2 regions of the Terribacillus saccharophilus genome follow, and region 2 is predicted to be linked to the other one. Evidence: riboswitches for the same ligand, from Rfam matches in the RefSeq annotation. Region 2 holds a riboswitch; the other holds the start of a gene.
The links. Region 2 has a riboswitch for thiamine pyrophosphate ahead of GZ22_RS05570 (YkoF family thiamine/hydroxymethylpyrimidine-binding protein). Riboswitches for the same ligand answer to the same signal wherever they lie in the genome.
Positions count from the first base shown of each region.

Region 1: another riboswitch for thiamine pyrophosphate. It lies ahead of tenA (thiaminase II); the one in region 2 lies ahead of GZ22_RS05570 (YkoF family thiamine/hydroxymethylpyrimidine-binding protein).

Region 1 covers NZ_CP008876.1:251,284-267,813, reverse strand. Annotated here, with positions in the region: gene thiE (thiamine phosphate synthase) at 1-468, opposite strand, end outside; gene GZ22_RS01380 (YckD family protein) at 652-966, shown strand; gene thiM (hydroxyethylthiazole kinase) at 1,007-1,804, opposite strand; gene thiD (bifunctional hydroxymethylpyrimidine kinase/phosphomethylpyrimidine kinase) at 1,791-2,627, opposite strand; gene tenA (thiaminase II) at 2,620-3,318, opposite strand; TPP riboswitch at 3,433-3,533, opposite strand; gene splB (spore photoproduct lyase) at 3,594-4,622, opposite strand; gene GZ22_RS01355 (transcriptional regulator SplA domain-containing protein) at 4,615-4,860, opposite strand; gene GZ22_RS01350 (methyl-accepting chemotaxis protein) at 5,050-6,762, opposite strand; gene GZ22_RS01345 (EAL domain-containing protein) at 6,965-7,996, opposite strand; gene GZ22_RS01340 (secondary thiamine-phosphate synthase enzyme YjbQ) at 7,996-8,409, opposite strand; gene GZ22_RS01335 (flavodoxin) at 8,520-8,990, opposite strand; gene GZ22_RS01330 (hypothetical protein) at 9,063-9,266, opposite strand; gene crcB (fluoride efflux transporter CrcB) at 9,364-9,756, shown strand; gene crcB (fluoride efflux transporter CrcB) at 9,753-10,097, shown strand; gene GZ22_RS01315 (DUF4064 domain-containing protein) at 10,135-10,560, opposite strand; gene GZ22_RS17905 (DUF4064 domain-containing protein) at 10,584-10,994, opposite strand; gene GZ22_RS01305 (DUF4064 domain-containing protein) at 11,021-11,443, opposite strand; gene GZ22_RS01300 (ABC transporter permease) at 11,464-12,393, opposite strand; gene GZ22_RS01295 (ABC transporter ATP-binding protein) at 12,380-13,306, opposite strand; gene GZ22_RS01290 (processed acidic surface protein) at 13,432-14,793, opposite strand; gene GZ22_RS01285 (GNAT family N-acetyltransferase) at 14,957-15,463, opposite strand; gene GZ22_RS01280 (hypothetical protein) at 15,624-16,001, shown strand; gene yidC (membrane protein insertase YidC) at 15,950-16,530, shown strand, end outside.
Region 2 covers NZ_CP008876.1:1,082,186-1,098,715, forward strand. Annotated here, with positions in the region: gene GZ22_RS05545 (DUF5068 domain-containing protein) at 125-1,435, shown strand; gene GZ22_RS05550 (SOS response-associated peptidase) at 1,604-2,266, opposite strand; gene GZ22_RS05555 (energy-coupling factor transporter transmembrane component T family protein) at 2,308-3,045, opposite strand; gene GZ22_RS05560 (ABC transporter ATP-binding protein) at 3,038-4,645, opposite strand; gene GZ22_RS05565 (ECF transporter S component) at 4,642-5,220, opposite strand; gene GZ22_RS05570 (YkoF family thiamine/hydroxymethylpyrimidine-binding protein) at 5,217-5,825, opposite strand; TPP riboswitch at 5,906-6,010, opposite strand; gene GZ22_RS05575 (magnesium transporter CorA family protein) at 6,194-7,138, shown strand; gene GZ22_RS05580 (erythromycin esterase family protein) at 7,229-8,494, shown strand; gene GZ22_RS05585 (PAS domain S-box protein) at 8,584-9,336, opposite strand; gene GZ22_RS05590 (immunoglobulin-like domain-containing protein) at 9,672-9,962, shown strand; gene GZ22_RS05595 (TIGR01777 family oxidoreductase) at 10,127-11,014, shown strand; partial or broken gene GZ22_RS05600 (glycoside hydrolase family 30 protein) at 11,312-12,704, shown strand; gene GZ22_RS05605 (RDD family protein) at 13,276-13,695, shown strand; gene GZ22_RS05610 (MFS transporter) at 13,821-15,524, shown strand; gene GZ22_RS05615 (DUF6366 family protein) at 15,581-15,793, shown strand; gene GZ22_RS05620 (diacylglycerol/lipid kinase family protein) at 15,915-16,530, shown strand, end outside.

The DNA.
Region 1 (16,530 bases), 830 kb from region 2:
CCGAATCTCGCGTAATCCTGTCAGACCGATTGGGAATTTTGCGTCAATCTTCGTGCGAGTAGCGGCGATTGGACCAACACCGATGTAATGGGCTCCGTCCTGGATTGCTTTTTTAGCTTCCTCGGCATTTTGTGCGCTCACACCGATAATGAAATGCTCCGGACAGCGTGTTTTTACTTGCTGCATTGCTTCGTCTGTCTGTCCGATATGCACACCATCTGCTCCAATCGCAATCGCAAGATCCACATCATCATTAACGATGAAAGGAATGCTGTGCGCCCGACATCTTGCCTGCAGCCGTTCAGCCAGCTGTCTTTTTTCCAGTCCAGTCGCAGCTCCCTCTCCTTTTTCCCGAAGCTGAAACATTGTAATACCAGCTTCAAGCGCCTGTTCCAGTATGTCCTCCGGATCCTTGTCCTGGCAGTTTTGACTGCCCATTATGAAATAAAGCTCCAATTCTTCTTTCATGTTTATTACTCCTTTTCCATTTAGACATTCCACATCCCCATTATGTGTTGTACATGTTCTCATTCCTCAGGTAGAAATTCTTCTTCTCCTAATTTAGGAAAAAGTGTGGAAGATGGATAGCAATCCCAAAACTGCGTAAAGTAAGCCCAAGCTTTGAACAAGGAGATGATAAAGTTGAAATGGATGAAAGCTGGGGCTGTAGTAATCGCTCTATGTGTCGGATTGGTCATTTCCAATCCAGCTGCTGGTTTTGCTGCTGACAAAGCTGTTGCCGATGTGCTGACAGATGAGCAGAAGCAAGAAATAGCAGCTTTGCAGAAGCAGGCATTAGAGCAGGAAAAGCAAATTATTGAAAAGTACGTAGAATACGGTGTCTTTTCTGAAGAGAAGGCCGACCAAATCGAAAAGCATTTGGATCAAAGGTTTAAACAATTAGAGCAAGATGGTTTCATCCCAAAGCCGCTTCGGCATGGCCCTCACCCTCATCCAGAAAAGTGACATCCTACAATCAGCAGGTATACTTCTGCTGATTGTTTCTTTATACTCCTACTTCGAGTTGTTCCACTTTTTCCGAATCAATCACTTGATCTCCTAACAAATATAGCTGATCCAGAAAAGCGATTTGAAAGCTTCCAGGAGCTTTTGCGGTCTTAGCCGCTTCCTCGGCTGCAATACCGTAGAAAGTAAGAGCACCGATGCAAGCTTCCAATACATTGTCTGCTGCTCCAGCACATGCTGCTACAACGGCACCAAGCAAACAGCCAGACCCTGTTATTTTACTGAGCATCATATGTCCATTCGCAATACTATACGTATGGTTCCCATCTGACAGGATATCTATTTTTCCTGTTGCAATCACAATCGTACTCAATTCTCTGGCGAGCTGCTGGACAACTCTTGGTGAAATACCATCCTCGGAGCCATCTACACCTTTCACTTTGACTGATGTGCCTCCTAGAACAGAGATTTCACCTGCGTTTCCGCGAATGACGGTAACATCCACCTCCGCCAATATGCGACGGGCCGTTTCTGTCCGATACGCTGTGGCGCCCACTCCGACAGGATCGAAAATAACTGGTATTCCGAGTCTATTCGCTTCTTTACCGGCTAAAATCATTGCTTCTACATCTGCTGCGGCAAGTGTGCCGATATTCACTAGGAGCGCTTGTGCATGCTGAACCATCTGCGCTGCTTCTTCCTTAGCTGACGCCATCACTGGTGAAGCACCGAGTGCAATCAAACCATTGGCCGTAAAGTTAATGACGACATTATTCGTAATACAGTGAATCAATGGATTCGCTTCCCGGACTTGCTTAATCACATCAGTATACTTCATTATGCTGTCCCTCCTGGACTGGCACACCTTGCAGACGGTATCCCCAATGATTTGTCGGACCATTACCTTTTCCAAGCTGAAGCGAATACGAAATCGCATCTGTAACAAAATCCTTACCGATTCTAACTGCTTCTTGCAGAGATTTCCCTTTAGCCAGTTCCGCAGTTATCGCTGCCGAATACGTGCATCCCGTCCCATGAGTATGTTTCGTTTGAATACGTTCTGCGGTATAGGCGGTGAAGCTATTTCCATCGTGGAGCCAATCAGCCGCAGATGCTCCTTCCATATGTCCGCCTTTCATCAAAACAGCACTTGCCCCATATTCCTGAACGATTATTTTTGCTGCGGTTTTAACGCTATTTTCATCATTAATACGAATGCCTGTAAGTTCTTCTGCTTCCGGTATATTCGGTGTGATGAGCGTAGCAAGCGGAACAAGGTGCTTCTTTAGTGCAGCTCTGGAATCCTCTCCCATAAGTGCATGCCCACTTTTGGCATACATAACTGGATCCATTACATAAGCAGTCTTTGATGTAATCAAAGCAGCAGCGATGCAGCGCATCATCTCCTCTGATGCAATCATCCCCGTTTTTACAGCAGCAGGCGTGATATCAGAGAAAATTGATTCCAGCTGCTGTTCAAGAAAATCTACTGGAACATGATGAACAGCTTGCACTCCTGTCGTGTTTTGAGCAACAAGGGAAGTAACCACGCTCATTCCGTATACTTCACGTTCTTGGAATGTTTTCAGATCCGCCTGAATTCCTGCTCCTCCTGACGGATCAGTTCCGGCTATTGTTAAAGCACTCCTTATATCAGGCATGAACAGACGCTCCTCTCAATGGAATCATCCAGTCCTGCTGAGTGGCAGCCATCTCCCAGAAACTGTGTTCCAGCATACAACTTTTAAGAAAAGCTTTCCGCGCACGCTCTTTTGCAGCAGCTCCCGCTGTCTCGGCCCACTTATCCAGTCGCTTGCTAAGCTCTGCTGTCACATCTGGCATGCCATCTTCCCTGCCGCTGTAAAACTGAATCCACTCCAGGAACGGATTAGATTCATCGGGTGCCTTTGTTTCGATAATATGAGCTGCCAGCGCCTGGTACGTCCATGGACAAGGTAAAAGTGCTGCCATCAGCTCTCCTATATCTCCTTGTACAGCACTGTTCATCATGTGCGAAATATAATGGTCAGCTGCAGGCGGAGGTGTCATGCGCTGCAAGTCTTCGTACCGTACACCTGCTACCTTGCAGAAGACGTTATGCGGATGAATCTCACTGTGCAGAACAAAATGAATTTGAGACTGATAGAACTCCATCTCTTCTCGCGTTTCGCATTTGCTGACTGCCAAACCATAGATACGGGCAAATGCGGTCAAATACTCATAATCAGCTTTCACATAATGGATCAATGCCTCACGTGGCACATAGCCATTGGCGACTCCTTCTACGAAAGGATGTGCATAGATTGCTTCGAATACCGGTTTTGCTTCTTCTCTCAATTGTGCAGAAAACATTTTTTCTCCTCCTATTGGAGAAAGCCCTGTCGGAAGGGTGATTGGCGCCGGCCATATAAAAAAGTCGCTCCAGAAGTATGGAGCGACTCGTATAGTTAAGTGTGCAGAAAATACACGAATCCGGCTCCACTTTCCTACGCTGGTGTTAACCAGATCAGGTTCAAAGGGATAAAGATTACTCTTATCTCAGCCAAATGGCACCCCTAGTGGACTTCCTCGAAATTCAATTGTCCCCTTAACTATCACATGCACAGATATGAATGTCAACCGATGAATCAAGTGAAATATTCAATTCTGGCTTGCGGGAACATCTTATAGATTTTACTTCCTATTACATCTTTAATTTCTTCTTGCTCTTCATTTTGGTAGACGTATTTTCCTATACCATAGCGCCCCCATTTATATTTCCGCTTGCTTTCATCTAACTCAAGCTTCGACATCGGATAGTTTTTCTCGATAACGCGCTTTGCCGGCTTCGTGAATCGATGCTGGATCAATTCGAAGGTCAAGTTCTTTTTAGCATGAGCAGGTAAAGCAGCTTCCAAATGCTCTAGCATTTCCGGGTAGCCTGTCTGCCAGCCATCATGTAAATAAATTGGAGCAACGATAAATCCGAGCGGATAACCTGCCTCCGCCACTTTCACCGCAGCCTCGATACGATCTTTCAATCGTGAGGTGCCTGGCTCGAAGTACTTGATCACATAATCATCATTGATGCTGAAGCGGAATCGCGTCCGTCCTTGATGATCTGCATCCAGCAAATGATCCACATGAGCGAATTTCGTTACAAAACGCAGCTGCCCGTGCTTGGACCTGCCAAAATATTCAATCGCATGTTTTAAAGTGTGCGTCAGGTGATCGATACCAACGATATCTGATGTACAGGATGCCTCAAACCGCGTTTCTTCTGGCGCTCTTTCCTGCATGTACTGCTCTGCTGCATCAAATATTTCATCTGTATTTACATACGTGCGAATATAAGGTTTGGATCCCATCGTCGTTTGCAGGTAACAATAGTGACAATGCCCCATGCAGCCTGTCGCAAATGGAATAGCATATTCAGCTGATGGTTTAGATGTATCGAATTTCAGTGTTTTCCGCACACCGACAACCAACGTTGATTTGGCAGTACGGTACTTCTGGAAATCATTATCGCCCGGCAAATTACGGACCTGATTGTGGGAAGTCGTCTCACGAATCTCCACGCCCATGTCCTGGAATTTGTTCTTCAGCTTCACACCAAGCGGGTATTCTAATGCCCGAGGCTCTATATACACAAGCTGTGGTACAAACGGTTTAACCATAATAACCACCATCGGCTAAGCCAAAAGCGGATACATATGCTTCTTCCGCCTCTCCGAGATCCTGATAAACCGCCACTTCATCATTGAGCGGATAATAGGTTTCATACACAAACAAAGCCAATTCACCTGGCTTTTCCGGGTTATGGACGACCGCTGCCTCCTGTATATTGGCTACTCCCTGTGCATGGGGATTGCGGATAATTACATAGACGATTTCTCCTGCTTGAAAAGCATCCATTTCATTGCCTCCTTTGAACATACTGCAACTAGTATGCACAGATTGGATGAAAACAATGTAAAAAAATGAACCCTTTTCCAGGAAGTATGCGTCTACTTCTTAGAGGAGGGTTCAATGTGAAATGGATGATATACGTTTTCCTGTTATTAATCTTATCCTTTATCGGTTACTATCTGCTAGTCAATTAACTTACACACGGAAGCGAGCAATTGCGGTTTGGAGCTCCTCTGCCATAAACGCAAGTGAGCTAGATGATGCCGCTATTTCTTGCATGGCAGCCAGCTGTTGTTCTGTTGCTGCTGACACACTTTCCGTTGAAGCCGCTCCTTCTTCTGCTACCCCGTTCACATCACCAAGTGACATATTGACAGAATCTGTGCCTGCAATCATGCCTTCCAGAGCAACTCTCACCTCGCGGAATTCATCAACCAGACCCGCTACTGCAGTTTCAATTTGATGGAATGAACCGCCCGCTTGATCCACAACTCTTGTACCTGCCTGTACTTCATCCGCTGCATGCTGCATCAAATCAATGGTTTTCGTCGTATCCTGATGGATAAAGTCGACCAAAGCAGCAATTTGTCCCGCGGCTCCCTTTGTTTCCTCGGCCAACTTACGCACTTCATCCGCAACAACTGCAAATCCCTTTCCATGTTCTCCAGCTTGAGCTGCCTCGATGGTTGCATTCAGCGCAAGAAGATTTGTCTGTGCAGAAATATCCGTGATAACACTCGTAATATCACTGATTTCCCGGGACCGCTTGTTCAGACTGTCAATCGAAGCAGACAACTCCTGCACATGAGAAGTGATTGTATTCATCTGTTCGTTTACATCCTTAATTGCATGTCCTCCCTGGACAGATAATTCAGATGTCTTCTGCACTGCTTCTTCCACATTCTGAGCGTTGGAAGCTAACTTATTTGTATGCTGATCCATATTACCCATTGTCCCTGTAGCTGTTGTAATTAGCTCTAGCTGCTGGACGGAGCCCTCTGCGAGCTCCTGAATCGTTTTAGCCACATGTTCAGATGACGAACTGCTTTGTTCAGCACTCGCACTCAATTCCTCTGCAGATGCAGCCACTTGCTGGGATGTATCATTCACAACTCGGATAATAGAACGCATGCCATCTGCCATAGCATTATAAGAAGCGGTCAGTGCTCCCATCTCATCCTTGGATTGATACGAACCATCAGAGCTGAAATCTCCATCTGCAGCTTTGCCCAATAAGTTTTGCAGTTCTTTAACTGGAGAAACGATAAGTTTTGATATAAGTATGCCAATAGCAATTAATAGTATTAAAGCAACACCTATAACGCTTGATAATATGATTGTGGCCTGTCTGACGTCCTCTGTTGCCTGCTCATATGTTTGTTCTGCTTCCTTCGTATTCTGTTCCTGCAACTCTTTCAGGGTATCGTTCACAACCGTACGCTGCGGAATCTGTTCTTCAACAAAGAGATTGTATGCTTCATCGTTTTGATTTTCTAAAGCAAGCCGCATAACACGATTTCGGATTTCATGTAAACCTTCACGCTCTTGCTTATAGTTTTCAAATATCTTTTTACCATCTGCGGACATAAAACTATGCTCCAGTTTATCCATCTCATCATCAATTCCGACAATGGATGATGTAAGCATGTCATTGAGCTCATCATTTCTTGACTCATCCTCAGTGAGCATCATCTCCAAAATGTATGCATCGTTTGCCTGATTGTTCTCGCTAATTTGACTTAAAGATAAGTTAGGCAAAAGCTTATCTTTGTACATCAATTCAGCCTCTCGCGCCATTTCTCGTGTATAAAATATGCCAGCCGTCCCTACAATCCCTAGTGCTATAGCTCCTACCAGGATTAAAATAAGCATTTTCGTCCTGATTTTCACATTTTTCAATAATTTCATTCCAGCATCCCCCTGATGATAGCTATTACACAGCCACTTCCACACTGTATATTGACTTTCAATATATCGGCAGGCTTTCCAGAACTTAAAGGTATTTTAAAGAAAATGTAAAATATTTTGATCCATTTTGGATATTAAGTTAAAAATCCCATTATCAATTGGATATACTCCAATCAATAATGGGGTTTCATTGGCAAATAAATTACCTCGAAGGAAACAGGGAATTTCCTGAGACAGCTTCAGAACTCGGTTTCCCAATAAAGTAGCCTTGAGCTAAATCCACTCCAATCTGCTTGCAGAATGAAAGCTCCTCCTGTCTTTCAATCCCTTCTGCCAACACCTTCGTGCCAAGAACGCGGGCAACGTCCATTACTTTATATAGAAATTCTTGTTTCTGTGCGCTAGTGTCACAATAAGATATGTATGCTCTATCTATCTTGACGAAATCGGGTTCCAGCTCTTTAAGCAGTTCGAGCGTGGAATAGCCTGCCCCAACATCATCCAAGGCTACCATCATGCCTTCTTCCTTGTAACGCTTGAAAATGCGTTTCAAGCGGGAAACGTCATCCAGTTTCTCAGTTTCAACTACCTCGAATACAAGGTCTTTTGGATCTACTCCATATTCCTCAACTGTATGGAATGTCTGCCTTAGACAAAAATCCGGATTATAAATAGTTGATGGCATAAAATTAATGAAGCTTTTCACTCCATCTGATATTTCTTCCTGTGCCCTTTTCCTGACTGCCGTCTTTCTTGCACGCTGGTCGAGCATACTAGTGAGTCCTGCTTCTGCCGCAAAATTAAACAGAGCAGCAGGTGAGACTTCCCGTTTGTCTGCACGCAGCAAATGCTCGAATCCGAAGATTTTCTCATCTTCCATAGAGATGATAGGCTGCAGAAAAGATTGAAATGCACCCTTTTGGACAATTTCTGTGAATTGCGGAAATTGAACACGCTGGAGCAACTCTTCGACAGATACCATTGGGAAACTATTTGTTACTTTTTTTGCGACGGTACACCTTACACCTGATATACTTTGACTTCTTATAGACAAGAGCATCTGCTCTAGCTGCTGTAAGCTGAAATATTGGTAAATCGTATATGTATCTTCCTGTTTGAGCGGATTACCGAGAGATAAATTTCTGAATGATTCCGGTGACCTCATCAGCAATTCACCCTTTTCCGGTATATCAAGGACTGTCCCGCACATTGCACATACAGACAGCTGTTCCATCACGCACCATCCCTTCCAGACGATAGTACTTGGACTGCATATTTCCGTGAGCTGGGTCCATCGAACTCACAAAAATAAATACCTTGCCATGTTCCTAATACGAGCTTGCCTTCTGAGATGAGCACTGTCTGAGCATGTCCGACTGTACTTGTCTTCAAATGAGCTGCCGTATTTCCCTCCGCATGCAAATCCAGCTCGTGCTTCCATGGATATACCTCTCTGAGCCTGCGCAGAAAATCCTGTTTCACATCAGGATCAGCATTTTCATTTACTGTGATACCCGCAGTCGTATGTAAGGAGGAAATAACTGCAATTCCCTCTTCGATACCGACTGAATGGATGTAGCTTTGAATAGAGTTAGTAATTTCGATCATGTCATCACGGTGCTTTGTCTCTATAGGGAATATGTCCATAGTCCTACCTCCTATCCGCTCCTATACCCGAATTTATTCGACATTATTCTACATAAACCTTTTTATATTTTAAAAAATAAAAAGCAGTCTGCATGAAGCAGACTGCTTTTTTAAATGCTACGCTCTTTATTTACTTCAGTTGCAAACGAAGCAGCGAACTCCTGACAGTTACGGATATCCTCATCTTCAGGAGATAAGTCAACTTTCAGAGTCTCAAGAACAATTTCCGCTCCGCGCTCCTTGAATTTATCCTGAAACGTGTCAATTGCGGCACCATAGCTTGCATAGATAGAATCACAAGATCCGAATAGAGCCACCGGTTTGCCATCAAGTTCGATGTCATCCAGTTCATCGTAGAAATCCTCGATTTCGTAAGGGATATCTCCGTCTCCCCAAGTATAGGTGCCCATTAAGATGCCATCATAATCCGTCATCGTAAAAACGTCTAACTGATCTATATCAATCTGGAGCTTCGTTACCTCGACTCCTTTTTCTTCCAAAGTCTGTTCCATAATGTCAGCCATTTCTTCCGTATTACCTGACATACTGGTGAATGCTATCAGTACACTTGCCACCTTCATTCACTTCCCTTCATCTGCTCTCATTTTAATTGATAACCATTCTCAATGTCAAATGAAGCATGTCAGGAAGCCTCAGTTTCCTTTTATTGCTTGATAGGCAAGTTTGAAATTCTTTTTAGTATCCTCTCCAAAGAGATTGATATCTCCTTCGAAAATCTGCTCGACTGTGAGCTGATACGCTTGTTCTACAGTACAGCCGCGCGTATTCATCAGCAGGCGAAAGTAGGATACAAAATATTCCTCACTCAAAATCGCCGCGTTTTTCATCATAATCATACTACCTTTCCTTCTAAATCCGTTCTAATAGCGTAACACAGATAATGGGGTATAATACAGGCATACAGCATTATATGCAGAAAAAGAAGGTTTGTGTATGAAAATGTATTTCGCAATTGGCTGCGGGGGCAGTATTGGTGCATTTCTCCGTTATCTGGTTGGCGCATTGGTGCCGCAGGCCGGCAATTTCCCTTCAGGGACGCTTTGCATCAATATTATTGGCTGTTTCGCTATGGGTTATTTGACTAACTTTGTGAAAAGGCGCTACTTTGCGGATAAACCTGCACTAGCTAAAGCACTGACAACAGGCATGATCGGAGCATTCACAACTTTTTCGACCGTCAGCCTGGAAACAGCACTTCTTGTCCAAGATGGTATGGCACACATCGGATTAATTTATCTCGCTTCTAGTACAGCGGGTGGTTTAGGTGCACTGCTCCTAGGTCTGCGACTTTCTCCGGACCCAGTCCAAAAGGAGCAATCCATATGAGTATTATTTTTGTACTTGCAGGCGGCTGGTTAGGGGCAATTTCTCGTTACGAAATAAGCAGAAGAGTAGAGACGTTCTGGAGGAACGACTTTCCGCTTGGGACCTTCTTGATCAATATTTCAGGTTCCTTTCTAATTGGACTCGTTTATCAAGCTGATTGGGGATTGACCTGGCAGAACTTCCTCGCCATCGGATTTCTCGGTTCATTTACAACATTCTCCACGTTCTTCCTGGAGATCTTCCAATTGGGAAGCAGAAAGAGAATTACCATTGCAATCAGTTATTTGCTAAGCAGTTATATCATCGGTATATTATTAGCTTTCCTAGCACTATCCATATAAAAGGGGCACTGCTTTTTTAGCAGTGCCCCTTTTTCATTTAATAACTCTCTATTTTGTTATCGTTTGTACCAATCGGTTTCCGGGTTATTGCAAGGATACCTGCAACCAGATAAAGAATTGCGGGAACAGTAGCTACGAAAATAGTTAATAGTGCTGATAATACTGCCGTTACGATGAAAATGACGCCGGATACTGTTGATCCGCTGTTACGACGTAAAAGCACAAGAGCAACTACACCAAGAATAGCTGCAATAGCACTGACTATCACATAATACCAGCCGATGCCTCCGAAAAAGCTGCTGACGATATCGGCTTCTTCTGCTGTAAATTCAGGGTCATTCCGAATATCTTCTGCTATATAATCACCGGTTGCTCCAATGAATACACCAACTAAAATCGCACTTAAGGCGTTGAAAACAACTCCTATTATTCCTAAAACTAATTCCGCAGTACGTTTGATCAATCTTTTTCCCTCTTTCTCTCTTATTATCTGATCTCATCCGATGGTCTTCTTGCCAAGACCATAACACCTGCAATAATATAAACCATACCGCCGATAAATCCCGATAGGAAAGTACCGATAGAACCCACTAATGCCACGATAATAAGCATGATACCAAGACCGGTCTGCTTACGATCCGTTTTCAGTCTAACTGCTGCCACAATGCCTAAGATGGCACTAATGACACTCACAATAATGACAAAAATCCCAATGGATCCTGCGATATCGGCAATCATTCCAGTATCAACTGTCTGATCAACTCCACTTTCCAGAATCTGTTCGCGAGCAGCCTCTGGATCGTATGTAGCAACCTGAACTGTTGTCATGACCGCAGTAATGAGGAAGACAATTGCACCAATGATGGCAAGTACCTTCTCTGCTGTTCTTTTCAACATGTCAAACCTCCTTCCTGCGTTACTTCTTAATACGTTTCTCCTCTATCATTATATTGCTCAACAGGCTTTCGCACAATTGCCATGATACCTGCGATCAAGTAAAGGATACCTCCGATGATACCTGTAAAGATAGATAGAATCGTACCAAGCACTGCTGTAATGATAAGAAGGATGCCTGCTCCAGTTGCTTTTTTATTAGGTTTTAGCATAGCCAGAGAAACAAAACCAAGAATTGCACATATTACGTAAAGAATAATGAACCAGATAGACATTCCTGTCACGAGATCAGTAAACATAGATGCATCCTCTGCCGTTAAACCTTGGTTTACGAGTTCATTAGTTGTTGCCTCATCAGCTCCTCCAAGACCTATAACTGACCAAACTGCAAAGACAAGAAACAAAACCGCTCCAATAATTGCCAATACTTTTTCTGCCGTTCTTTTTACCATTTAAATTCCCCTCTCTTATTTTAGTGACCCGCTACATCGCGCTTTGTGAACAATACCCAACCTATGATGAGGAAGATTAGATAATACACGGTAATCGTCACAACCGAGAATGTAAGCGTTAAATCCTCAATGATTTTATACCCTGTAGTAAATTGGGTTAAATCCAAATTAGAAAATAATACATATTTTGCGAATGGTTTGTCGGATATAAACATAGTGACAGAACTACCGACAAACATAAGGAAGATTGCTGTCCCTATTGCCAAGGCCCCATTTCGAAGCGCAGCAGAGATCATAAATGCAAAAGTTGCCCATACAACCAGTTTTACCAACTGTAACCCATAATCCTGTGCTATGCGTGTCCATATCGAAATTTCAACAACTTCTCCATCCTGCACTTGCAGAGTGGTTCCATCCCCGCCAAGACCAAAGAACAACATCCCAAACAACCAGGAGAAGACGAATAATACAATCAGTGCAGTTAAAGCAAATAAAAGTACACTAGCATATTTGGCAAAGAATATCTTCGTCCTTGTTGCTGGTCGAATTAACAGGAGCTTAATGGTACCCCAACGATATTCATTCGCTATAATTCCGCCAGCTACTATTATTGTCAGCAAGCTGAGCACACTTGTCATGAAGTTACCCTGATAAAGAAACTCCCAAGCCGTTGTTCCTTCTGGCTTCATATCGTTTTCAATCCGGTAATTATTGATCATAATTTCTGGTGCAGTCGGATCATACTCGGCTATATCTGCACTTTGTTCCTGCAACTCCTGCTTCCATGTAGCATCATCATATTCTCCGATGAAACTATCAGCTGTACGCATGATAATAGCAAATCCCAGCACAACTACTATGAGGATGCCCAACATGATCCAGGTCGCCAGCTGGCTGTACAGCTTCGTTTGCTCGTTACGCACAAGCTGGAAAAAGTTACTCAATGACATTCTCTCCAATCACGTGTAAGAATTTATCTTCCAGTGTCTTACGCTCCACAGCCACACCATACATCTCAACATCTGCTAGCGCCAGCGCTTTAATAATGGATGGGATTTCTTCACGCGTTATGGGGAATGTTAATTTCTCGCCGCTTGCCATTGCTGTAACCCCAAATTCCTCCTGCAAAAGACGCTGTGCTTTTTCGTGATGCGCTGCCGGACAATTGATTTGCACGACTTCAGATGGTGTGTCTTCTTCAGCATTCTGAATTTGCTGGATGGAAATAAGCTCCCCGTTTTTCAAGATGCCGATTCGGTCACACATTAGCTCCATTTCCGAAAGCAAGTGACTGGAGACAATGACTGCTACATTCTCTTGTTCTGCCAATCTGCGAATATACTGACGGATCTCCCGGATTCCTGATGGGTCCAATCCGTTAGTCGGCTCATCCAATATCAAGATAGAAGGATTATGTAATAATGCCTGTGCGATACCTAGCCGCTGCCGCATACCTAAGGAATACCGCTTCACTTTCTGATGAATACGTTTCTCCAATCCTACCAGCTTCACCACTTCGTCGATACGTTCCTTTGAGATCCCGGGAATCATCCTTGAAAATACAAGCAGATTCTTGTATCCGGACATGAACCCATATAATTCCGGGTTCTCGACAATAGCACCAACATGGCGTATTGCTTCTTTATAGTCCGTCTTGATACTTTTCCCTTGTATCCGCACGTCACCTTCTGAAATACGGATCAAGCCTACCATCATCCGGATTGTCGTTGTCTTACCCGCTCCGTTCGGTCCAAGGAATCCGAATACCTCACCCGGCTGAATGTCGAAGTCCAAGCCCTTCACAATCAGTTTTGAGCCAATCTGCTTCTTCAGACCGATCAGCTGCATTGCCGGTTCTGTCATCTCGTTCACCCTTTCCCTGTAACAATTTTGTCACTTCCATAATATGTACGGAGCACCTTGTCAGATTGTTTCATTTTTATATAGAAAAAGCACCACGAATCAAATGATTCATGGTGCTTCCGTTATCAATTACTATGTTTCTTGCGTCGATTCCATGCGTATAATGCTGCTCCAGCAGCCATCAATACTGTACCAAACGCGAGAATATTACCAACAGGAGAAGCTGTATCCGGAAGACGTTTGCCTTCTTCTTTTACTGTCTCTGTTGCAGTCTTTGTTGGTGCAACTGCAACTTTTTCTTTTACCGGTGCTTCGTGTTTTGGTGCTGGTTCAATTTCTTCCCTTGGTTTCTCAATACCATTGGTAATATTAAATATTGAATTATCTACATCCTTACCGGTTATAGAAAAATTCATTAACAGATTACCATTAACGTCATATAACTCAACAAATAGTATCTGATCATCTATCTCAGTTATTTTAGAAAGTTCCTCAATTGTCACTTCTTTTTTTGTACTTCCGTCAAATAGATAAAATTTAGCTTTGAGCTGGAATAGATCCATGAAATCATACCATACAGAGACAATCTCTTTTCTTTGGTTATCATCCAATTCATTAATTGTTTCAAATTCACCTAGTGCATATAGACGTTCACTTAATTCCAAAAGCTTTTCAAGAGTCGTATCGGATATATTATTGAATACTGAGTTTATGTGATCATAAAATTTTCTAAACTCTTCCTTACTTATACCAATACTTTCTAGAGTCGGAGGTTCACTGTTTAAACTTTCCCAAAGCATCTCAAAATCATAACCACTTTCCGAATAAATGAATGATGCTAATTCATCATAACTGGAAAAGTCGTCTAGTGTAACTCCATTGTCAGCTAATAATTGTTCCAATTCTTTCTTGCTCATGTCTACTTCCTGTAATAAGAAATACAAAGACACGTCGTTAATATCGTTATAAATCAATTCATATAGATCATCCATATACTCAAAGCTATAAAGATCAAATCCATTTTCTGAGAACAAGTCAGCTAATTCTTTTTCTGTCATACCAAGATCATCAGCTAACATTTGCAAGGTTTCAGCATTCGCCGGTTCACCCATCACATAATACAAATCTGTAACGAGCAAGATATTGTCAGCAGTATAACCTTTCTTTGCATATCCTTTATCTATTAATCTTTGATCAAATTGTTCTCTTGTATAATTGTTTTCTTCAAGAAAGGCATTAAAGTTTTCTTTAGTTACAGGCTCACCCAAATAATCTTTTAATTCTTCCACAGAGTCAGCATTGAAATCCTCTATAGACTCCCAGTCAAAATCCTCCAGATAGCGGTTCAAACCTTCTACATCTGTACCTAGCTCAGCCGCATAGGCTTCAAGGTCTTTTTGTTTAATAGCAGCAGACGCAGTCTGTGGTGCTACTACTTGCAGGCAAAGCATAACCATGATTATTCCAACCAATAGCTTCTTTGTCACTTATGTATCCTCCTGGAAATATATTTATGTAATTCCAGATTATTATAATTGGAGCGGATAGGCTTGGCTACATAAATATTTACAAAAATTAAACTTTTTTACTTGACATAGAAAAACCCCTTATAAAAGGGGTTGGATAGGAGTTAATTCGACAATTTTCTACTTATTTCAATGATATTCCCATACGTTTTGAGCGTGTCTGCATGCCCATCTTAACATAGAAATCTTCTGCACGATTATTGAAATTCCACACATTCAGTTCTATTTCAGATGCACCTATCTTTTTCCCATGGCGCTTAATTTTTTCGAATAGGTGACCGCCGATTCCTTTACCGCGCATGTCGGAACGGACACAGAATTCTTCGATGAAAATGTGCGCATTGTGCGAGATTGTCTCATTTGTTACACGTATCGTGGCAAACGCCATAACTTCCTTTGTTTTTTCCACTAAAAACACTTTTTTATTATCCAAGTATATATTGCTTTCAAACACGTGCTGGTCAAGCGGTTCGGCCTTCTTGGCAAAATGCTCCGGCTGATATGTGTAATGCGTATTGTATAGTTCCTTGTACAGAACAGCGACTTGGTCATAATCCGAGACCTTTGCTTCGCGTATCTTGAACATCGGTTTCACCTCTGCAGCTTGTAGTCTTGTTAACCAGTTTATCATGTTCGTCCCCCTCCGTCATAAAACTGTCCAAATAAACCGCTGTTAGCAGAGAAAACGCTTCTCCTAGCCATTTCTCCATACTAAACGAAAATCCCTGCGCAGCTTTGACAAGTTTCTAATTCTATAGGAAAATAGAAGGAACGAAAGGAGGTGTATACAGATGCTGTATGCTTTTTGGAATATGTTTGCCGATGATTTCACTTCGTTGGTCTTTTATATTGGTCTGACGATGACATTTATCCTGGCACATAGAACAACAACGAAAGTTACGAGTCGTTTTCGTGCTGGTGATGCGATGCAATGGCAGCATGTCTGTACATTAGACAGCTGGCAATCGCATACTCCTACTACTGTTTGTTACAGCAAGCCGATCGTTCATTGGCTCGCTCGCACTACCATGCGGAAGGACGGTCCGGATGATGATGGCGAAGCAGCTTCTTGTTTGTATCCAGATAATCAATCGATACAACAAGGAGGAAAAACAAATTGCAACGCACATCTGTATCCACATTCTTTAAAAAGTACGGTATTATTTTAAGCTCTATTACTCTGATAGTCTTGCTTGCAGGATGCCAAAGCAGCAGCGGGAGCGCATCCAGTGAAGGATTTTTTAATCACTATTTTATCAGTCCATTTTCTTACTTGATCAAATGGATTGCTGCCAACTTTAATGATGATTATGGAATCAGCGTTATCTTAATTACGTTAGCAGTACGTCTCATATTGATGCCTTTCATGCTGATGCAGCTTAAGAAGAGCTATGAGACGCAGGAGAAAATGAAGCTATTTAAACCAGAGCTTGATGCTTTACAGGCAAAATATAAAAACAAAACTGATGTTGAGTCTAAACAAAAGCAACAGCAGGAAATGATGGAACTGTATCGAAAACACGGAATGAATCCATTTTCCGCGATGGGCTGTCTGCCGCTTTTGATTCAGATGCCTTTCTTAATCGGCTTCTACTCAGCTATCCGAAATACGCCTGAAATTGCGACACATGATTTCCTCTGGTTTAACCTTGGAACACCAGATATGGCGCTCATGGTTATTGCAATGCTAGTCTATTG
Region 2 (16,530 bases):
CAAAGAAAGACAGAGAAGTCCCAGAAATGGAAAAGGAATATAGCGAAATTTACTTCTTTCTGCCGATATTGTCAGATTATAGAACATGTTACGCTTATTGTAAGTTTTGAACGGAGGTTGAACTATGAATAAAAAGTTAATGATTTTATTTGGTGCAATGCTTTCTGTATTCATTATCAGTGGATGTGGAGCTGATAATAAAGAAGCAAGCACAGAGGAGAAAACTGCTGCATCCGAGGAGAAAGCAGCGAGTGAAAATGACAGTGAAAATAAAAATGAAGAAACAGGTAGCGAAGAACCCGCTGCAGTTGATTCCGAATCTGGAGATTTTGCCGAACTAATTGATTATATGAAGACAACTACAGATGCGGAAGAAGCAACAGTTTTCTACGAGAGTACCGATCCACAAACCCACGATATGGATGGTGTTACAGCTTCTTTGGATCAATACTCCATTGTTGGTCTGAAAGATTTCCACACAGACTACAGCATTCCTTTCAATGATGAAACCAATGGTGCTGTCGTTCTAACTCAATATACGATTACGAATGATACAGATGAAGATGTTCACTACATGCCATCTATGTATATGAGTATTCCCGGAGCGACGCAGCAGTACAACAACTATAGAGAGATTCTTCCGGAAGAAGGACAATTACCTGTTAAGCTTAACCCGGATAATAAGTATCTGATTAAAGCTGGTGAATCTGTCACTGGTACTTATACATATCCCCTTGGTGAATCCGAGCTTTATGGAGCTATTGCGGCTGGTGAAGGTACAATCGAAGCACCAACAGCACAGACTGATCCGGATGATATTTCAACAGCAATCGGTCGGAAAGGTTCATTCATAATTGATTTTAGAAGCGTTGCTGCAGAGGAATCTGAATCTGCAGATACTGAAAATACAAGCAAAGAAAGCTCCACAGACATAAATGAAGGATTTTATGAGGATGCAACTACCCTTGAAAATATGGGTGAGAAAGCAATGCTAGATCAGAAAGAGGGTATCGGTGAAAGTCAGGAGCTTGGCGATACTACGGTAACGCTGGAAGGATACCAATTTACAGAGTTTACACCGAATATGGAGGAAGCACCACGGTTTGAAGATTTCAACGGAGTGGTCTTACTAACAGTGAATTTTGCACTGGATAACAAAACCGATGAAAACATTGGACTAGGAAGCATAAGCTCGACTTTAACAGTAGATGATTCCTGGTGGCAATTAAATGAAGGTATGCTAACTAACTATAGGATTTCTGAAGTGATAGAGAGTGGCGAATCAGGCGAATTACTCCAAGTGTATGTTCTCGATAAAGAAGAATACGACAAATTGTGGAAGGATAAATCCTTCGAGATAGAGATTGGTCCGATTAGAAATGAAGATGCTAAAGACATTTCTAAAGGAAAAGAAGCAGTATTTCAGCTTAAATAATATATACCGATCGGCAACTGCCGGTCGGTTTTTCGTTTTTTCAGTGATCGTATCTCCAGTTTAACCAGGGACTTATTATCAGCTGCAAAGAAGTTACATTGTTTGAAAACAAAAAGCTATAGTAGTTTAAAAGCTGAAAAATAAGAGCATGCCCCGGGCATGCTCCTTTCACAACGGATTAATCAATTCCTCACTATTATTTCGCGGCGAATTCACCAGCGTAGAAACAGGATAAGCAGTCAGTTCCTCAGAATAAGGTTTCAGCAATGACTGCAATTTATCTGGGTCTTGCTGTTCCCAATCGAGCCAGATGTCCTGAGAAGCAGATGAGAGTATAACCGGCATTCGGTTATGAATCTGCTGCATGAAGCTGTTGGCTTCGGTTGTGATGATGGTGCAGGTGAAAATATTAGAGCCATCTTCATCTTGCCATTTCTCCCACAGACCCGCGAATGTGAGGGGTGTTTTATCTTTGCGCTGAATGCGCATGGGCTGTTTTTTACCGTCTTCAGTTTTCCATTCGTAGAAGCTGTCAGCGGGAATAAGGCAGCGCTGTTTTTGGAAGGCTTTCTTAAAGCTGCGTTTTTCCAGAAGTGTTTCGGCTCTGGCATTGATCATTTTGCTGCCTATTTTCTTATCTGGTGCCCATGGTGGAATGAGCCCCCATCGCAGTGTTCCCAGTCGACGTTTTTTACCGTCATGGATGACTGCTGCAATTTGCTGCGTTGGTGCGATGTTGTAGCTTGGCTCGAGTTCTTCCATTTCTGAGACAGCATCATAGGTGCGCAGGAGCTCTTCCCAGGGAGTGAGTAATGTAAATCTGCCGCACATCTTCATCTCTCCTTTTTTCTCCATTATAACCCTTCTGCTGTTTACTGAAACGATTTGGAAACAATGATACATAGAACAATAGCACCTAGCATAACTGCAGCAAAGATCCAATCTATCCAACTTGTATGATAAGTACGGTAAAATGTTCGATCTCTTTCTCCTGTGAAACCCTTTGATTCCATGGCAATGGCTGTCCGTTCGGCTTTACGAATAGCGCTGGCCAGCAAGGGAATAGTGTATTGTTTGTATCGGCTGAATTTGCTTGTATTCGTTTTGGCTCCGCGAATAAGATGAGCAGAGCGAATTGTTGTTAACTCATCTTTTAGTAACGGTAAAAAGCGATAGCCAGCTAAAATACCGTATGCCAGCTTAGGCGAAACTCTGCATTGCTGAATCAGACTTAATATGAACGCCACTTTATCTGTCGTCAGGACGAAAAGCAAGGATAGCGTGCTATAGCTGAACACACGGATAGCTAATGCAAGTGCATTCTGTACTGTTTCTCTCGGCAAGTCCCAGAAGAGGAACTGCTGTGTGACAGATGGATTCTCCGGTGTCTTTGCAAATAGCAGAGTGGATACGAGCATACCGATTGCGAACAGAGTGAAGGGAAGCAGATAGAGGAGATACTTCCTTATTTGCACCTTCCCGAACAGCAATGTTACAGCGATCGTCCAGCCTATGTACAAAAGAAGTGCTAATGGATCAAAGAGAAAAGCGATAACGATTGCAGCTAGCGTCACTGTTCCTGCTTTGATGCTAGGGTTGATATTATGCATAGAGGCTGTCCTCCTGCATTCGCTTATAATAAGCATCTTTTGCAGGAAGGGAGAGCCCGTAGTCGGACAGATCTGTTTTCTTCCATATAGATGCAGGGTAGTTATCTTCTACTACACGCCCTTGATCAACAATCAAAACGCGTGAAGCGAAATGGTCGACAAGGTCCATATCATGCGTGATCATAATAATTGTGCATCCGCGCTGATGATGTCTCCAAATTAGATCCATCAATACTTCAGTAGTATGGCTGTCTTGGCCAAATGTCGGCTCATCAAGCACGAGGAGCTGAGGCTCTTGGACAAGCATGGTTGCTACGCTGAGTCGTCTTTTTTGACCTTGGCTCAAGGTAAAAGGATGCTTGTCGGCTTGATCAGCTAATTGAATTTCCTCCAAAGACTTCTGTATTTCTTCCTCGCTTACTGTCTGACCAAAGGCAAGCTCTCCATAAACAGAGTCGGTAAGGAACTGATGCTCAGGATTTTGAAACACATAACCGATTTGCTGATAAAGTTCATTGGTTTTCCAGCGACGAAGTTTTTTTCCGAGAAACTCGATATCCCCAGCTGTGGGCTTCAGCAATCCGGTTATCAGTCGAGAAAGAAGCGTCTTTCCGCTGCCGTTTTTGCCTGTAATGGCTATTAATTCTCCTTGTTGAATATCTAGGGCAGGGATATCTAGCAAGACTTTATCTTTATTGCGAAAGATAGCATTTTCTACGTGGACAATATACTTCTTGGTTTGCTTAATCTCTGGTGCTTCTGTTTGGAACTGCAAGCCGTGAGGGAGAAGGTCAATCGTAAGCGGCCAGGGCTTTGCAAGCTGTGCTTGCTTGGCTAGAAGAACAGCTTCTGGCAGCCAAATGCCGCGCTGCTGCATCTCCTCGTCATAGAGATTGACCGCCTCACGCAAGTCTCCGTCAAAGAATAGCGAGCCATCTCGATCCAGTAGCATCGTCCGGTTAATAATTGGAAGCCAGTAGTCAATATTGTGCTCGATGATAAAGAGTGTGATATCCTGCTGTTCTTTTAAGTGACGGATTGTTTTAACAAGATCCTTACTAGCAGCCGGGTCCAGATTGGCAGTCGGTTCATCTAAAATGAGTAAGCGAGGCTCCAGAGCCAGAACTGCTGCCAGTGCTAGTTTTTGTTTTTGCCCTCCGGAAAGGGTGTGGATTTGATCTTTTCTCCGATGCTGCAATCCGACAAGCGAGAGAACTCGATCGATTTCTGACTCCATCAAATCTGGAGAAATCTTCTTATTTTCTAGGCCGAAGGCAATCTCATCCTCTACGGTTAGCATACAGAATTGTGTTTCTGGATCTTGAAATACAGTTCCAACCTCTAAGTTGATTTTTCCGCTTTTGAATTCCTCAATATTGGATCCAGCAAAGGAGATATTGCCGCTCATCTTCCCGTCTAGTTCTTTTGGATACAACCCGTTCAAACAGTACGTGAGTGTGCTCTTTCCGGAACCACTAGGTCCAAGAAGGAGAATGCTGTCTCCTTGTTGTATCGTAAAGCTCAAATTAGTTAAGGTAGAGCAGCTTTCTTCCTCAAATGTGACAGTCAGCTGGTCAACTTCCAGAAGGGGCTGTTTCATCCTGCTTTTCGATGGCGATATGTTTTACCGAGCGGGAAGCTCGTCAATGTGCCAGTTTTCGCCAGCGCCTCACTGATTGCTTTGCCGATCAAGCCGCTTATGACAGCTCCGCTTATGATCCGGACAACTAGCATAAGTATCACGTAAGAAGGATCAAGAGCGACAAAGCCGCCGCGGAAATAACCCCAGATGAAACTTGTAATGGCAGCCCCAACACCAGCACCCATCAATACAAGAACATGATAAGAGCGGTAGCGTGTAATGGCAAATGCTGCTTCAGCACCAAGTCCTTGCACGATTGCAGAAAGAATGATGATTGGTCCGACACTGCTGCCGATCAAAACCTCGACAATACCAGCAATGGTTTCCGAAACAAGAGCAACGCCTGGTTTTTGAATGATATAAGCTGCAACGATCGAGACAAGAAACCATACTCCGAAGATGATGTCAGTTCCAATCGGTCCTATTAGTCCCATCATGACGACGTTGACCGGCAGGAATAAGAGATAAACTATGCCGAACACGACAGCAAGTGCTGCCATGACGACGATATCTTTCATGCGCCAACTTTTCATTTGATTACACCCTTAGCAGACGGACTGTTGGCTGACATTGTCACCGTCATAACAGTATGGGATGAACCAGACGCCTCAGTTTCAGTAAAAACATGCTCCAAACCATCGAAGACGTCAAAAGCATTGCCATCAAGTCGCGTGGAATAATGTGACTTGGAAACAGTGATTCCGCGAGAACGCATATTTTCAATCTGGCTGTAGATGGTGTCCATGTAATTTCCGCCTCCCAAAGGGTAAAGTGAGAATTTGGATGCTGTCTCAAGCTTGATATTTTTTACATTTGAAATATTGAGCTTTGTCTCGTCCTCGGCCATATAAACATCACCAGTAGAGTCACCAGGACAGCCGATGGAATATGTACCATTGAACACAACATGATCGCCATCTTTAGCTGCCGCTATGAAAATAGCAGAAGTGACATCGAATACGTGTGGAATTCTCCCGCGTACTAGTGTGGTTACATCATCAGTCTCAATCCATACTTTCGACGTATCTACAGTTTTCAATGCCTCTAATATTATTTCTTTGAACCTGTCTGCCATCGGATAAACCGAAAAACTGCAGCCGGCAATCCGGCTAGTTCCGCAATAATTTTGTGTTTCCATAATGATTTCCTCCTAATTTTTTGCATATAAAAAGCGACGGCACCATAGGGTGCAGTCGCAGAATATACAAAAGAAATAGGACAATTCTGGCTGCACTTCCCCACGCTGGTATTATCCAGATCGAGTTCAAAGGGTCAGAATCATTCGATTCCTCTCAGCCGTTACCAGCTCCCCCAGTGCGTCGCAAGCTTATGCAATTGATACATCTATAGTAAAAAAGATAGCTTAATTTGTAAAGGGTTTCTTGCTGAAACATTCTGATATTTAACTTTCCTTAGATATGAATCCCTCCAGTAAATGGATGGAGGGCAAAGGATTATCCTGCAGAATCTAGGGGAATTAGAAAAAGAAAAGATGGAGGGGAAAACATGGAGAAGCACGCTTTTTCAGGTACAGCATGGGAGTGGCTTCAGGTAAATGAGAAGAAGGATTTAGGGAGAAAAGACGAATTTAACACGTATACAATGGATATTCCATGGGTAGAGCATATACATGCTTCTGACACGAATAGTCTGCAAATGAAGACGACAGATCAGGACTCTCTTGCTCTTTGGGGCTCGCTCATATATGTACAAGAAGCACATAAAAAAGAAGAAAAGCATCTTTTTCACTTCTTTGTAAGAGAAAATACATTACTAACAACAGCACTTGATTTTAAGCTGCTGCCAACCACAACACAAAAAGAGATTCTCGCTAAAATGCAAAGTGCAACTAATGCGATTGAAGGCTTTATGATTCTTCTTGGGGAGATTGTTTCTGCTTTTTTACATAAAATTGATCAATACGAAGTCCGATTGAAGGATTTACTTTGGCAGGTAAAAGAAAATAATGATACAAAGCTGCTTAATAAAATTGCTGAAAACCGCCATGAAATACTAGTTTGGAAGAACTTTCTGATTCCATTCATTGAAGTTAAGACTGGCGTTGTAGAAGCATTTGGAGAAAAATATACGGAGAACGTGCATTTTAAACGAACAAATTATCGTTTTGAACGGTGTCAGAATCTTGTTCGAGCTTATGAAGAGGAAATCAGAGGTCTAATCGATTTTGAAGATGTTGTATCTTCTTTCAGAGGCAATGAAATTATGAAGACACTTACTGTTATGACTGTGCTTTTTACTCCGGTCATGGCGCTCGGTGCATTATGGGGAATGAACTTTGATAGTATGCCGGAATTAAGATGGAAATTCGGGTATGCCGGAGCTCTGATTTTGATCCTCATTTCAACTCTTTTAGTATATTGGTTCTTGAAGGCAAAAGGCTGGACGGGAGATATGCTTAAGTCGAAGAAGAAGCAGAAGTATGTGGATTAAAAAAAGCGAAGCGTTATAACTCAAGGTATTTTTTCATCTGATTTATCACAATTTAAACCTAACATAATTCAGAGTGAAAGTTGGGTTTGAATGGACTTAAAGGTCATACAAGCAATCAAAAAACACGCAATTCCGTTAACAGGTGAAGCAGATTTAAGTATCATCAATGAAAAAGCAGGAAGTGCAAAATTTGTTTTGTTGGGAGAATCATCCCATGGAACGTCTGAGTTTTATACCGTACGTGCGGAGATAACCAAAAAGCTGATTACAGAGAAGGGTTTTACCTTTGTAGCAGTGGAAGGTGACTGGCCGGCATGTCAGGCTGTAAACCGATATATTAAAGGTTACGATACAGAGAGCACATCAGCTAGGGATGTCCTCAGCAGTTTTAATCGATGGCCAACATGGATGTGGGCGAACGAAGAAATTATCGATTTGGTAGAGTGGATGAAAGAATACAATGAAAAGCATGATGTGCAGCCGAAAGTCGGCTTTTACGGAATAGATATGTACAGTCTTTGGGAATCCATGGAGGAAGTAATTGCTTATTTAAGTAAGATTGATTCTCCTGACGTGGAGATAGCTAAAAAAGCATTTACTTGTTTTGAACCATTCAACAGGGACAACCAAGAATATGCTGTTTCTGCTGGTTTGTATTCGGAAGGCTGTATTGACCAAGTAGCCAAGCTTTTGACAACGATTCAAAAAAAGAAAGACCAGTATCCTTGTGAAGAAGAGCTCCGTCTGAACCTGGAGGTTAATGCGCTCGTAGCATATAATGCAGAGCATTATTATCGTTCTATGGTTGTCCGTGATGAGGAATCTTGGAACATAAGAGATACCCATATGGTACATGCGTTGAATGAAGTAATGAAGTTTTATGGATCAAAAGGTAAGGCGATCGTTTGGGAGCATAACACACATGTTGGAGACGCCCGGGCCACAGATATGGCGCATAACGGCATGGTCAATGTAGGAGAGTTAATGCGACAGCAAAATGCTCCTGAAGATGTTTATGTTATAGGCTTCGGTACACACAGCGGAACTGTAATAGCTGCGGATGAATGGGGAGTCAATCATGATGTAAAGGTTGTTCCAAAAGCAGTTAGGGGATCATGGGAGGACCTCATGCACCGAGCCGGCGCACATGATAAAATGCTTTTTTTCGATAAAGAAAATGAACATTTATTCCAGCAGAAAATCGGACATCGAGCGATAGGTGTAGTGTATCGTCCGGAGTTTGAACAGTTCGGTAATTATGTGCCCTCTCATATGGCCCAGCGGTATGATGGGTTTATTTATATTGATGAAACAAATGCTTTAAGGCCTTTGGCAGTTGAGAGGGTTTTACTTTAAGGTAATATATTTAAAGAGGAGCCGTTAAAATGTCGGCTCCTCTTTAAATAGGATTGAAATGATTTATTAGAATAAGAGGGAGCTCTAAATCAATGTATTCCAAGGTAATCTAAAGCATCCTTTACTGTAGACATTGTTGGTGAGGATAACAAGCTAAGATCCATTTCAACAGCTTCTATCGCAAGCTCTGGTCTTATACCAGTAAAGATAGACTTTATACCGAGCAGAGACAGAACGTGATTAATCTTGAAGAGATAATCTGTTACAACTTTATCAAGTTGTAAGATACCTGAGAAATCAATAATTAAACATTGCACATCCTGCTGCTTTGCTTTAAGGGGAACCAGTTGTAAAAGCTGTCTTGCACGCTCCTCGTCTATCGAACCAACTAAAGGTAGAATAGCTATACCGTTTAAAAGAGGCACTAGGGTAGCTGAAAGTTCATTGATTTGGTTCATCATTTCCCTGCTTTTCCTCTCGGCATCTTTCTTGTAAGAGATATCCCTGACATATGTTTGGATAGCCTGCGTATCCTCAATGAAAACAGGATGACAGTATAATTCCACATCTGCTGTTGTACCGTCCAGTTTGAAGATTGATTCCTCTATCACCTCGGCAGGCTTGGCATATGCCGATTGGATTCTTTTATGTATCGCTGATTTTGAAGTTTCATGAAATATATCTAATGGACTTGCTCCGATGATGTCTTCACGTTTTCCTTTGAAGAAGACTTCAGCAGCATGGTTAACATAAATTATCTTTAGATCTGTATGTACAATTAAGGGATCCAATGAATATTCAATTACTTCGCGATAATTAATTTTCGATATGTCTTCACTCATTTTTATCCCCTCCTAGAGAAAGTATAGTGAACTTTGGATACGTTAACAAGTCAAGTATCTTTTGCTTTGAGTTTACAGAGAGTGATTCTAGCAGATTATCTTTTCATTTAATAAAAAAGATTGTAGAGAATTAAGAGCTTTCTCTTCAGTCTTTTTTTTCTCTTTTAATAAATGTACTAGTCCAAGCCGCGTCATCTAGCTGCTCACTTCATGCCCGGATTCGGCAGCCCATTAGAGAAGGGATAGAGTTCGTAAATTAAATCTATTTTTAATTTAATTGGGTATTTTTGTAAGGGGAGTGTGTGATAAAGTTTACGTATGGAGGTGGAAGCTAGGTGAAACAAATCATTCTTCTGTTATTGTTAATCTTTCTATCAGGGTGTGGTGGAATAGAGCTTGAGCCTAGTAAGTACACAGATGAAATAACGACTACAGAAGATGTACTCCTTGAGATAGAAGATGATAGTCTAAATTCTGAAGAAGGTTTTATATTTCGGATACTAAATAATAGTGACACTTTCATTACTATAGGTCGTGAATATGTACTTGAAAAATATGATAAGAAGAGAGAAGAGTGGTTACATATACCGCTTAAAGCCAATATTGGTTTTCAAGCGGATGCATGATTATTGATTCTGGATCTGAAACCAGTTTTTTTGCATCATTCGATACTTTCAATTACAACTTTCCAAAAGGTGATGACCGCATTATAAAGGTTCTGTCTTCAGAAGGAGATGGAATATTATTGTATGATGATTTCAAAATTGATAAGTAAGAAAGGAGTCTATCTATGAAAAAAGTAATCATAGCTGGAGGGACAGGGTTTATTGGGGACTTCTTACAAAAGAGATTTCAGGAATTAGGTTACGATGTCATCATTATCTCAAGGCAAAAACAACACATTAATTGGGAAGATAGATTGTCCATACAAAGAGCATTGGAAGGCGCTGAACTTCTCATCAACCTTGCGGGTAAATCTGTGAATTGTCGATATAATGAAAAAAATAAGCAAGAAATAATGAATTCAAGGGTAGCAACTACAAAAATCTTAGGTGAGGCTGTCCAGTCCTGCAGCAATCCGCCCGAACTCTGGATCAATAGCAGTACTGCAACCATTTATCGTCACGCAGAGGATCGTCCGATGACAGAAGCTGAAGGGGAGATAGGGTCGGGATTTTCAGTTGATGTTGCTACCAAATGGGAGGATACATTCTTTTCATATAAGCTGCCAGAAACAAGGCAGATTGCTTTGCGAATTGCTATTGTATTGGGTAAAGGGGGCGGAGTCATGACCCCGTATCGGAATTTAGTGCGTTTCGGTTTAGGCGGGATTCAAGGTTCAGGAAAACAGATGTTCAGCTGGATACATATTGAAGACTTGTTTCAAATTACACTCTTTTTGAGAGATAAGAAGAAGTTGAGCGGTGTTTTCAATTGTTCTGCACCGCAACCTGTTACAAACCGTGCATTAATGAATAAACTAAGACATGAAATGAATGCTCCGATCGGCTTGCCCGCCCCTAAGTGGTTACTGGAAATAGGATCCGTTTTTATTCAGACTGAAACTGAGCTGGTTCTAAAAAGCCGCTGGGTCATCCCTGATCGATTAGAACGAGAAGGTTACAATTTCAGATTTAAAACACTTGATCATACCTTACAAGACATTCTGAATGTATGAACCTTCTGCAAAAGTAAACTTTTTTCAGGTAAATAATAAATTTGAACAAAATTACGGCATCAATGTAGCTATTGATTACTAACATCTCAAAAGAACTTCTACAGAAGTTCTTTTATTTTTCAGCTGCTAAATAACTTGGTAAACAATTCAGGAGCTTGGTACCTACAAAATGTAAGCGCTTTAATATAGAGTGAATAGTATAAAGATAAGCTTCCACCTGAAAGGAGGATGAAGGCCATGCGTGGCGTAAAACGAAAGTCAAAACCGTTATTCGTTGTTCTTATTGCCGTTCTTACTATGTCAATGTTTCCAGGGTCAACACTGGCCAAACCAAGACAAGAAGAAGTGAAGGTATGGTTTAGCTCGGAAAATGCTCCGGCTGACAGAAGCTGGTACGATGAACCAAAAGAAATAAAGTATAAGCTAGATCAGCAGTCATCTCTTAAGATTACGAAAGAAAAAGAAATCAACGGGACAACGATCTTTGTAGACCCAGACAGGCAGTATCAGGAGATGCTAGGAGTTGGTACCTCTTTATAAGAATCTTCTATCTATAATCTGTCGAAAATGGCTCCGGGTAAGCGAAAACAAGCTTAAAGATCTGTTTGACCCAAAAAAGGGAATCGGGATGGATGTTATTCGGATCACGATTGGAACCTCGGATTTTACCGCACAAGATGCATTTTATACCTATAATGATATTCCTATTACAGAGACAGATTATGATTTAAGGGAGTTTTCGATTCAACGTGATATTGATTTGAATATTGTTTCAACCTTAAAGGAAGCGCTCAAAATTAATCCGGACATTAAAATATTTGCCTCACCATGGAGTCCACCAGCTTGGATGAAAACAAATAAAAGCTTGATTGGCGGTAAGTTAGAAGAGGGAAATACAGAAGTGCTGGCAGCTTATTATCGGAAATTTGTCCAATCATACGAATCTCAGGGAATCCCAATATATGCAATGACAATGCAAAATGAACCACTGCTGGAAATCGATTATCCGAGTATGTATATGCCACCGGAACAGCAAAGAGAGTTGGCAATTTTACTCCGGAAAGAACTGGATAACCATCATTTAGACACAAAACTATGGACATTTGATCATAACTTCAGTGAAGCTCGTGATTACGTTTCAAACGTTTTCGAAGACGAAGCGGCAGAGGAGTCGATAGATGGAATCGCCTTCCATGATTATGCCGGTGATCCTAAATCAATGGGGGAAATAAGCCGAACGTATTCGGATAAGACCATTCATCTTACCGAAAGATCTGTGTGGGGGACTGCTGGAGCAGATAGAATTGCTCAATACTTTAGAAACGGTGCAGCAAGCTACAATGCATGGGTAACGATGCTTGATAGTAATATCAACACCCACCATTGGATCGGTACTCCAGATCCAACAATGTTGATACAAAATGCAGAAAATGTAAATAAGTATTGGAAGATACCAATGTATTATATGACAGGTAATTATTCAAAGTTTGTTGATCGTGGTGCGAAGCGGATAGACAGCAACTATGGATATAAGGATTCTGTTACAAATGTCTCTTTCTTAAATCCTGACAACTCTATCGTAACAGTGGTTATTAATCAGACAGACAAAGCCCAGAAGTTCCGCGTTGTATCAGGAGGCAAGCAATTCGCTGCAACACTGCCAGCAGGAACGGTAGGGACCTATGAATGGCCGCGTCCTTCTCAACAGGAAAACAACAACCTGATTGAAAACGCTAGCTTTGAAACGGGAACGTTAGATCAGTGGACGGAAAGAAATAATGGTGTTTCAGCACATAAAGCAGACGCAGATGAACCTTTTACCGGTATTTACAAACTTACACATTGGCACTGGGATGCTTATAAGCAGCAGAGCGCACAAAAGGTAACAAACATACCAGATGGCACATATGAGGCAAGCGTTTGGGTTCGCTCAGGTGGTGGTCAGAACGAGCTTCGCTTCTTCGCAAAGGATTACGGCGGAGCAAAAAAAGTAGCTGACATTGGCTCAAGTCCGGTAACTAGTTATACACAGTACAAGATAGATGATATTCACGTGACCAGCGGCCAGATCGAAGTTGGAGTATGTTCTGATGCTAATGCTGGTAATTGGGCTGCATTTGACAGATTTGAACTGAAAAAAAAGAAATAAACAAGTAATCTGCTAACGGACTGCTTTTTTGGAGCAGTCCATTTTTCAATGCATATATAAATAATTATGGAAATGGAAGTATATGTTAAAATGGTGGTGGGGGGTGTTAGTAATGATTGAAAGGAATCGGGCCGGATTTGGAATCAGGTTTTTTGCTAGTATCATTGACACGTTTATTCTTATTATACCTATCACTATTTTGCTCAACTTCATAAATGGAGAATTTTCTACTCAATGGTCTGAAGGTTACTTATGGGATATTGGTTATGTTATATATCTGACAGTTCTTCCGGTTCTGTGGAAAGGATATGTCATCGGAAAGCGGCTCACGGGAATTAAAATCAAACGAATAGATGGGGAAGATGTTACGTTTGCCAACATGATTCTTAGAGAGGTTGTTGGCAATGGTCTGCTGGTGTTTATTACTCTCGGCATATCCTTACTGGTTAGTGCCATTATGGTACTTGTGATGGAGGATAGGCGGGGACTCCATGATTTAATAGGCGGTACATACGTAGTTTACAGCCGATAATTAGCGACTCTGAATCCTTATGCTCAGAGTCAGTCTTATACCCGTGTCAAACATAATGGTCTATACATGAAACATTTCACTCCTTTATACCGTATAGTTAGTACGACATCAAAAGGAGGAACAGCATGATATTTTTAATCGCTTTAGCCAGTCTTGCTGGCTTTATCCTTATTGCTCTGGCTGACTTGGCAGCTGGAAGAGGTAAATCAAAGCTTAAGCAGTACTTTGCAGCAGGTGTTGCCGCTTATATCGTACTGGTTATTATCATCTATTTCGTGCTACCAGCATTTATTCTTCAAAATATCTTGTGGCTGAACGCAATCGGCATTTTCTTTGCAGCATTTCCGCTACTTGCAAACAAACAAGCAGAAAAGAAATCGAAAAACACAGGTATCGCTCTTGCAGCTATTTTATTTGCAGTTGTGTTAGTTGGAGCAATGGTCTCTGTAGTAGCCAATTTTGCCGTTTATCAGTCAACGTATGATCATGTTGTTAAATCGAATGAGGAAGAAGCAAAACCACTGGATGAAGATAAGACACCAATAGCAATTGCGCCTAGCTCTGTTCGTAATAAGATGAACAAGAAAATGAGCGTCGTGCCGGATACACAGCTCTATCATCTCGGCAGTCTTCAAACTCAGACAGTTGGTGGTACGAATGAGTACATCGCACCTGTAGAATTTGATGGTTTCTTCAAATGGCTGAAAGGCGGAGAGACATCCGGGTACTTTGTTATTGATGCGACAGACCTTGGTGCGCAGCCTGAATTTGTAGAAAATAAATTATCCTATGTACCATCGGCTTACTTCCATAAAGATTTACAGCGCATAATTTATTCCCGTTATCCGTCCTACATCCAGGAGGGGGAAGCGCGCTTGGAAGTCGATGAAGAAGGAAAAGCATGGTACGTTCAGACTGTCTATCAGCCGAAGCTTTTCACTAAAAAAGCGAATGGTGATGATATTCAGGTTGTCGTTGTGAACCCGTATAACGGAGAGTCAAAAATTTATGACGCTGATGAAGCACCAGATTTTATTGAGAACACAATATCACCCGAAATGGCTAGTAAGCTCAATACGTATTATGGGGAATACAGCGGTGGATTCTGGAACCGTCACTTCGGAAAAGCCGGCGTGAAGATTCCGAACGACAACGGAACGGAGCATGGCGTGACATCTGTCTTCTCTGAAGATGGAAGCATCCAATACTTCACCGATTTCAAATCACCAAAAGAGAATATCGACTCTGCCCTTGGCTACTCAATGGTTGATGGCCGGACAGGGGAAGTAACATTCTTCGGTGGTGAGAAGAATAATGGCATTATGGATTCTTCCGGTGCTGTGCAGGTAGTTGAGAAGGAATATCCAGAGAAAAAATGGGAAGGAAAAATGCCGGTACTTTACAATATCGACGGTAATCCTACCTGGGTAATCAGTGTGCTCGATTCCAATGGCATCTTCAAGCAGTATGCATATGTTCGAGCGGCTGATTCTGACTATGTTGTTTTTGGAGATAATGCGAAAAGCACGTTGGAAGCATATCGACTGCAGCTTAGCGCAGATACGAGTACAGCAGAATCCACAGGTGATGCTCCTGTGCAGCAAGTGAGCGGAGAAGTGAATCGTCTCTACATTTCCAGTGACAATGCCGGAGCGAAAACGATTCAATTCTTGCTGAGGGATCAGGATGTCATCTACAGCATTAATTCTACTGATGCACCATATGCAATCTTTCTGAAAGAGGGAGACCAAGTCAGTTTTGAAGCTGCTATGCAAGATGGAGCATTATCAGCAACGATAGAGCAAATTTCGATCGAAGGATTGAATTAAAATTAGCCAGCTTTCATGAAGAAAGCTGGCTTTTTTAAAAAGAGAGGGGTGCAGTAATGAGTAATGAAAGAGAAACTCCTGAAATGCGAAGAGAAAAATTGAGACAAGAAGAAATAAAACGAAATCCAACTGGAAATGTAAGCGATGCATTCAACAGAAGTGAAAATGGAAATCTTGTTGATTTAGTAGGCGGTTTAAGCTGGAAGGTAACTGGGGTCATTCTTCTCATTTTGATAGGCTTTCTTGCTGCATTTATATTTCTAAGATAAAAAGACCTCTGCTGGAGGTCTTTTTTAATACTTTTGTCAATTAATTCTCTAATTGTTTGATTTGTTTCTGAACAAGGGTATAAGAAAGAAAAAAGAGAAAGAGGCGGAAGCTGTGCGGGCTATGCTGGTTATTAATCCTTCATCAGGGAAGGAAAAAGCGATGCAATACGAGGAACAAGCAGTGGCGCTACTCGGTAAGCGGCACGAACAAGTGGTAGTAAAGTACACGGAAAAAGAGGGGGATGCAACCGAGTTTGCTGCGTCTGCTTGCGATGGTACATATGAAACGCTACTGGCGATGGGCGGAGATGGGACGATCAATGAATGTATCAATGGGTTAGCCGAAAAGGAGCAGCAGCCTAATTTTGCTTTTGTTCCGCTAGGTACAGTGAATGACTTTGCCCGAGCATTGCAAATACCTCGAAAACCGGAGCAGGCACTAGCGTTATTGGAGGATTATCATATAAAAGCTGTCGATATTGGTAAATTAGGTGATCGATATTTCATGAACGTACTTGCTGTCGGTGTGATTGCGGAAGCGGTGTATGATGTTTCCCCAGAAGAAAAAAGCAAATACGGTCATTTTGCTTATCTGATGGAGGGAGCGAAAGCATTTCGAGATAAGACGCCATTTCGAATCAGTGTTCATACAGGAGAAAAGGAAGCATATAACGACAAAGCTTATATGATGTTAGTCGCACTGACAAACTCCGTAGCTGGTTTCGAGAAGTTTGCTG